One region of the Pantoea sp. Lij88 genome, then DNA from elsewhere that is predicted to be linked to it. Evidence: predicted binding sites of a transcription regulator. Region 1 holds the regulator's gene; each other region holds the start of a gene.
What was found. The regulator CRP, encoded in region 1, controls carbon source genes, mostly activating them, when cyclic AMP is high. The targets are predictions, from matches to a motif close to ATGTGANNNNNNTCACAT.
Positions count from the first base shown of each region.

Region 2: the regulator CRP is predicted to act here: its motif matches at 1,138-1,155, upstream of PU624_RS21105 (YjcB family protein).
Region 3: the regulator CRP is predicted to act here: its motif matches at 1,345-1,362, upstream of PU624_RS06625 (glycine dehydrogenase).

Region 1 is NZ_CP118269.1:419,076-421,341, forward strand. It holds gene PU624_RS05770 (YccS/YhfK family putative transporter) at 1-912, opposite strand, end outside; gene crp (cAMP-activated global transcriptional regulator CRP) at 970-1,602, opposite strand; gene PU624_RS05780 (OsmC family protein) at 1,906-2,266, shown strand, end outside.
Region 2 is NZ_CP118269.1:3,684,465-3,686,730, reverse strand. It holds gene PU624_RS21110 (ATP-grasp fold amidoligase family protein) at 1-684, shown strand, start outside; gene PU624_RS21105 (YjcB family protein) at 751-1,032, opposite strand; gene soxS (superoxide response transcriptional regulator SoxS) at 1,286-1,711, opposite strand; gene soxR (redox-sensitive transcriptional activator SoxR) at 1,812-2,266, shown strand, end outside.
Region 3 is NZ_CP118269.1:571,920-574,185, forward strand. It holds gene pmbA (metalloprotease PmbA) at 1-758, shown strand, start outside; gene cybC (cytochrome b562) at 821-1,207, shown strand; gene PU624_RS06625 (glycine dehydrogenase) at 1,503-1,838, shown strand; gene PU624_RS06630 (SFCGS family glycine-rich protein) at 1,852-2,208, shown strand; gene PU624_RS06635 (DUF4312 family protein) at 2,211-2,266, shown strand, end outside.

The sequences.
Region 1 (2,266 bases):
GATCTTCTCCAGCGCGCCGAGCTGTTTATCCATCGCAAAGCGATCGGGTAGCTGGTGATAAAGGATGTTATCCGCCAGCACCCGCAGCCGGGCCGAGATGGTTTTGGCATTCCAGCGGATGACCGCTTCGGCATGGCTCTGTTCGACCAGCTTCTGCACCTCTTCCGGCCGATGCAGGCTGACTGAGATGTGCTCCTGCAGATCCAGCGCCACCTGAAAGGCGCGCGTCAGCCGCTTATGGCTGTGATCGCGGCTGGCCGACAGCATGTGCATCTGCTGATAACAGGTGTTGATCAGATCGACCACTTTCTGCTGACGCGCCAGCAGCGGCGGCAGGGCCTTTTCCGGATCGGTGAGCTGAGTCAGCAGGGTATATTTAGCGTCGCAGTAGTTAGCCAGCTCGCGGTAGATGAGGCTGAGGCTCTCGCGCATCGGCTGCTCTTTCCACAGCCAGAACCAGAACCAGTTAAACACCCCATACCAGAGCGTGCCGCCGATATAGAGCAGCGGGGTGACATAGATGGGCATGCGGCCAATCAGGCTGAGGGTAAAGATAGCGGCGATAAGGGTGCCGGGCAGCAGGCGGCCATGCAGCGGACTGATTTCACCGGTGACGCCGAGCAGCAGGGGCATGGCGAAGAGGATCAGCGGCAGTGGGATAGCATGCAGGGTGAGCCACTGAATGAGAAAGCTGCCGAGGGCAAACAGGCTGCCGCCAACAATGAGACGTTTGAAGAAGCGTTTATGCGGGGTATCCAGACCGGCGATGTTGCAGCAGGCGGGCACTAAGGAGAACAGCAGACCTTTTTGCAGGTCGCCAGCCAGCCAGCCCAGCGCCACCGGCAGACAGAGCACCAGCGTTTGCCGCAAGGCGTAGTTAACTTCAGGATGGTAAATGATTCGACGCCACATCGGCCCAACACAAACAATAACGGCGTGATGTTGCCATCACGCCGTGGGTGACAGGAATTAACGGGTGCCGTAAACGACGATGGTTTTGCCGTGTGCGGAGATCAGGTTCTGATCTTCCAGCATCTTCAAAATACGGCCCACGGTTTCGCGTGAACAACCAACAATCTGGCCAATTTCCTGACGAGTGATTTTAATTTGCATGCCGTCGGGATGCGTCATGGCATCTGGCTGTTTCGCCAGGTTGAGCAGGGTCTGTGCAATGCGCCCGGTGACGTCGAGGAAAGCGAGGTTACCCACTTTTTCAGACGTGACCTGCAGGCGACGCGCCATCTGCGATGAGAGTCGCATCAGGATGTCGGGGTTAACCTGGATCAGCTGACGGAATTTCTTGTAAGAAATCTCCGCCACTTCGCACGCGCTTTTCGCACGTACCCAGGCGCTGCGCTCCTGGCCTTCTTCGAAGAGGCCAAGCTCACCAATGAAATCGCCCTGATTCAGGTAGGAAAGAATCATCTCTTTGCCTTCTTCATCTTTAATCAGAACCGCGACGGAACCTTTCACGATGTAGTAAAGCGTTTCAGCTTTTTCACCTTGGTGAATCAGCGTACTTTTGGATGGATACTTGTGAATATGGCAATGGGACAGGAACCATTCGAGTGTAGGGTCTGTTTGCGGTTTGCCGAGAACCATTCGCTATTATCCTCTGTTGTAATCGTGCCCAAAATACAGGGGGCAGTTTTCCCTGTCAGGCGGTGAAAGCTTCAAGCGTTTCCATTTCAGGAAATCATTCGGGCCGCATCAGGCGCAGTGCGCATCATCCTTCCCGGCTTCGTCATCGGGTGACGAAAAATATTTTCAGCACTGTTTGTAGCACAGCTTTTGCCGACTGTCTTCTGTTGTCTCGCTTCAGCTACAGGCGGATTTCTCTGGATTGCTGTTTACCAGGCGAAAGCGTACTCTGGCGACAAAACAGCGTATTCCGGAGCAAAAATCATGCAGGCAAGAGTGAAATGGGTAGAAGGGCTGACATTCCTCGGAGAATCCTCATCCGGCCACCAGATACTGATGGATGGCAATTCGGGTGATAAAGCGCCCAGCCCAATGGAGATGGTGCTGATGGCGGCCGGTGGATGCAGCGCGATTGATGTGGTTTCAATTCTGCAAAAAGGCCGCAATGATGTGGCTGATTGTGAAGTAAAACTGACCTCAGAACGTCGTGAAGAGGCGCCGCGAATCTTTACGCACATCAACCTGCATTTTATCGTGAGTGGTAAAGCGCTCCAGGATAAAGCGGTCTCACGCGCCGTGGATCTTTCTGCTGAAAAATATTGCTCGGTGGCCATCATGCTGGGTA
Region 2 (2,266 bases), 680 kb from region 1:
GAAACGACTGACCCGACGACGCTGAACAGCTTACCCTGCTGGAAGGGGACGGTGATTAAGCCGAACCACGCCTCCAACATGGTCGAGATTCTGCTGGAAGAGCCGGACGCACTGCGCAAGCAGCAGATCATTCATGACTGCTATCGCTGGCTGAAGACCGACTTCGCCAACGAAGCGCGTGAGATTCACTATCGCTACATCAAGCCACGTATCCTGGTTGAGAAGTACATTGGTGATGGCAAAAGCGCGCCGATTGATTACAAGTTCCATATGTTCAACAAGCGTGATGGCAAGTTCGAATATGTGCTGCAGGTCATCTACAACCGCTGCCAGCCGCTGCTGTCGATGAACTTCTACGTGAATAACCTCAATGAGGCCTATCACAAGATTCGCGATACCGGTCTGGATGTGTCACCGATTATGCCGTCACTGGAACATGCGCTCGAACTGAGCAAGAAGCTGGCTAGCGATTTCGACTACGTGCGTGTGGACTGGTATATCCATGACGAACGCATCTACTTTGGCGAACTGACCTTCACCCCAGGTGCAGGACTGGTCACCGGCTTAGATCGTGGTTTAAATCAGATGATGGGAGATATGTGGATTCAGGATCGCCGCGGAACGCAGAGCCCGGGCGTTACAGTGCAGGATGTTAATATCCCTGCCATGTTGAAGAAAATTTAAGCACACACAGCAATATAAAAAACCCCGCTTAGCGGGGTTTTTTATGCGCAAAATTCAGGGAATCGATCAGGGCATCGGCCAGTCAGCAGGCGCCTGGCTCATCACATCGATAAAGGCATGCTTTGAGATTTCCACGAAGTTATTCACGTTTTCCATGCTCAGGGTAATGCCCATCAGGCCGGTAACAAACCAGCAGGTCATGCCTAAACCAATTCCGCCACACATAAAGGCCATCACGTGACGGCTATCCTGACGAAGTTTGGTTTTCAGGGTGCTGGCAAAAAACATCATGATTGCGCTCAGCAATTCCCAACGCATAACAAGAAAACTGGCGGTTAACGTAGCCATCGGCCGGACCTCAATATCAGTAAGTATTCCTGACAATCTGCGGACATCACCGGCGGCGAAAAAGTGTGTCAGGGGAGACTTTTTCACCGTCAAACCAGGTTCAAAGTGTGACTTGGGTCACATTATATCACTCGATTTTAAATTTTGAACAAAATTTACACGGGTCTGGCAGGGGGACTAAGGAAGCGTTAACAGCAGCAGAAGAACGGCGGGGAAATCAGTCAGATGCGCCCGGTGAGGGCGCAACAGAGAATTAACGAACCGGGCAGCACTCGCCGGTGGTGCGCTGGGTAAAGCTGTTAATCGGATCGTTACAGCCAAAACTCAGCAGGCGAGGGCGCTGAATCGCCTGGCGGCGCATAGTGTGGCGGTACGCGGTCGGCGTCTGGGCAAACTGACGACGAAACACCCGTGAGAAGGTCTGCTGCGAGTCATAGCCATACTGCATCGCAATATCAAACACCGGCCGCTGTGTCTGCGACAGGGCTTCTGCTGCCAGCGTCAGGCGGCGCTCACGAATATAGCCACCCAGCGTCTGTTTCGTTACGGAACGGAACATACGCTGCAGATGCCACTTCGAATAGCCCGATTTCGCTGCAACTTCATCAATAGACAGGCTTTTATCCAGGTTCTGGTCAATCCAGTGCGTCAGGGAATGAATGATCTCTTCTTGCATCATGGCCTCATCCTTCTGGTGCTTAATAAGCGGTAATGGGAGTTTAGGGGTTTCGATGGAGAGCGAGTATAATTCCTCAAGTTAACTTGAGGTAAAGAGCCTGATGAAAAAAGAACGCAACTATCCCAAACCGGTTTTAACACCGGGTGAAGTGGCGCGCCGCAGCGGTGTGGCGGTCTCGGCGCTGCATTTCTATGAGACCAAAGGGCTCATCTCCAGCACGCGTAACAGCGGCAATCAGCGGCGATACAGCCGTGATGTGCTGCGACGCGTCGCGATTATCAAGATTGCACAGCGCATCGGCATTCCGCTGGCGACGGTCAGCGACAGTCTGGATCACATTCCGGCGAACAAGCGTATGTCGACACTCGAGTGGGATGCGCTGACTCAGCACTGGCGCGAAGAGCTGGATAAGCGCATTGAAACCCTGACCCGCCTGCGTAATGACCTGGATGGCTGCATCGGTTGCGGCTGCCTGTCGATGCGCGACTGCCCGCTGCGCAATCCCGGCGACCGGCTGGGACAGCAGGGCTCGGGTGCGGTGCTGCTCGACCCGGA
Region 3 (2,266 bases), 150 kb from region 1:
GCAATATGGAGCGCGACTACGCCTACACCATTGGCCGCGCGTTTGAAGATCTGAAAAGCCCGGAGTGGGTCGGTGCAGAGTGTGCACGCCGCACGCTCTCCCGTCTGGCTCCGCGTAAACTCCCGACCATGAAAGCCCCGGTGATTTTTGCCTCTGAAGTGGCGACCGGCTTGTTTGGTCATCTGGTTGGCGCGATCAGCGGCGGCAGCGTTTACCGTAAATCGACTTTCCTGCTGGATTCCATGGGCCAGCAGATTCTGCCGGAGTGGCTCACCATTAATGAGCAGCCGCATCTGCTGAAAGGGCTGGCCTCTACGCCGTTCGACAGCGAAGGCGTGCGGACGCAGGCGCGCGACATCATCAAAGATGGCGTGCTGCAGACCTGGCTGCTGACCAGCTACTCCGCCCGTAAACTCGGTCTGACCAGCACCGGTCACGCTGGCGGCATTCACAACTGGCGCATTGCAGGACAGGGCCACAGCTTTGACGAGCTGCTGAAGCAGATGGGCACCGGATTAGTGGTGACCGAGCTGATGGGCCAGGGCGTCAGCGCTATTACCGGTGATTACTCACGCGGTGCGGCCGGTTTCTGGGTCGAGAATGGCGTTATTCAGTACCCGGTCAGCGAAGTGACTATCGCCGGCAATCTCAAAGAGATGTGGCGCAACATGGTGACCATTGGTGACGATATTGAAACCCGTAGCAATATCCAGTGCGGTTCCGTGTTACTGCCTGAGATGAAGATAGCGGGACAATAAGATGGATTCCTGAAGCAGCCTGTTGGCTGCTTTTTTTTCATCACAATAAAAAGGAAGTAATGATGCGTAAGCATGTGATTGCAATGTTGTCGGCTTCTCTGTTGTTCTCCAGCGTCAGTCTCTATGCGGCGGATCTGGAGCAGGATATGGACACGCTGAATGCGAACCTGAAAATCGTCAAAAAAACCGACAATGCTCAGGAGATGCAGCAGGCGTTAACTAAAATGCGTGCCGCAGCGCAGGATGCTAAAAAATCGACGCCGGATAAGCTGGAAGGTCAGCCTGCTGACAGCGCGCAGGTCAAAGATTATCACGCGGGCCTCGACTCACTCATCGCACAGATCGATGTGGTCAGCGCGCTGGCGAAAGCGAACAACGTGGATGGCGCAAAGCGCGAAGCGGCCAGATTTGATGACATCCGCAATACCAACCATAAGAAATTCCGCTAATCCGATCGCCGGTCAGCCCGACCGGCGCTCTTTTACCATCACTTCTGCTTATAACCACGCCCTGAACCGCAACACGTCACGCCTGTCGTCGCACAACATCACCGTCTGTCACCGCTAAATCCATCATTTTGCGCATTATGCGACGCGTGTCGCACTAAGCGTGCAGCCTGCGATCTGACGCACAACCTTCACTTCAATTTCCACTTGCTGCTGGAAATGTTGCCTCTCCACAGCCGGGGTGATGACCGTTAATTTATTTCTAACGCGAATTATCCGGTTCAACAGGAGTAGCAAGGTGAGCAATAACGGCGTCCCGGTGTATGAAGCGCCACCGGAGAAAGTGAAACAGCTGGCTGAGCGCGTGATGACGCAGATTGCGGCGATCTATCAGCAGCATGGCATTCAGCCGAACGCGGTTCAGCAGCAGATGCTGCAATCGCATGTCGGTGCCATGGCGTCACGCTCGCTGAGCGGAGAGCCGCTGCCGGAAGTGGAAGCGGAGCTGTTTGAAGATATTCCGCCGGAAACGGTCGCGCTGGCGCAGCAGGTCGTGGATCTGTTCGGCAATCTCCCCCGCGAAGAGGCCTGGCTGCTGTCAGTGCATATTGAAGTCGCGCGATCAAACAACTAGAGAGGAACACAACATGGTAACAGTAGTGATTGGCGATCGTTTAGGTAAGGGCCAGAAAGTGGCAGCGGGCATCGAAAAAGCGGGCGGCCGTGCCGTTGTGGTGCCAGGCGTGGCGGCTGACATGAAGCTGGGTGACGTGATGAAGGCAGAAAACGCCGATTTCGGCATCTCGTTCTGCGGCAGCGGCGGCGCAGGTGCCATTACCGCGCAGAACAAATATGGCTACAAAGCTAAACATGGCATGCGCTCTGTCGATGAAGGCGTTACCGCCATTAATGAAGGTGCCACCGTGCTGGGCTTCGGCTTTATGGATAAAGAAGAGTTAGGCGAGCGGCTGGTGCAGGCCTGGAACAAGAAGCACGGCAGCTGATTATGAAAGAACAATACGTTACCCAGGTGACGGTTGAGGGCAAAGGCGACACCAAAGC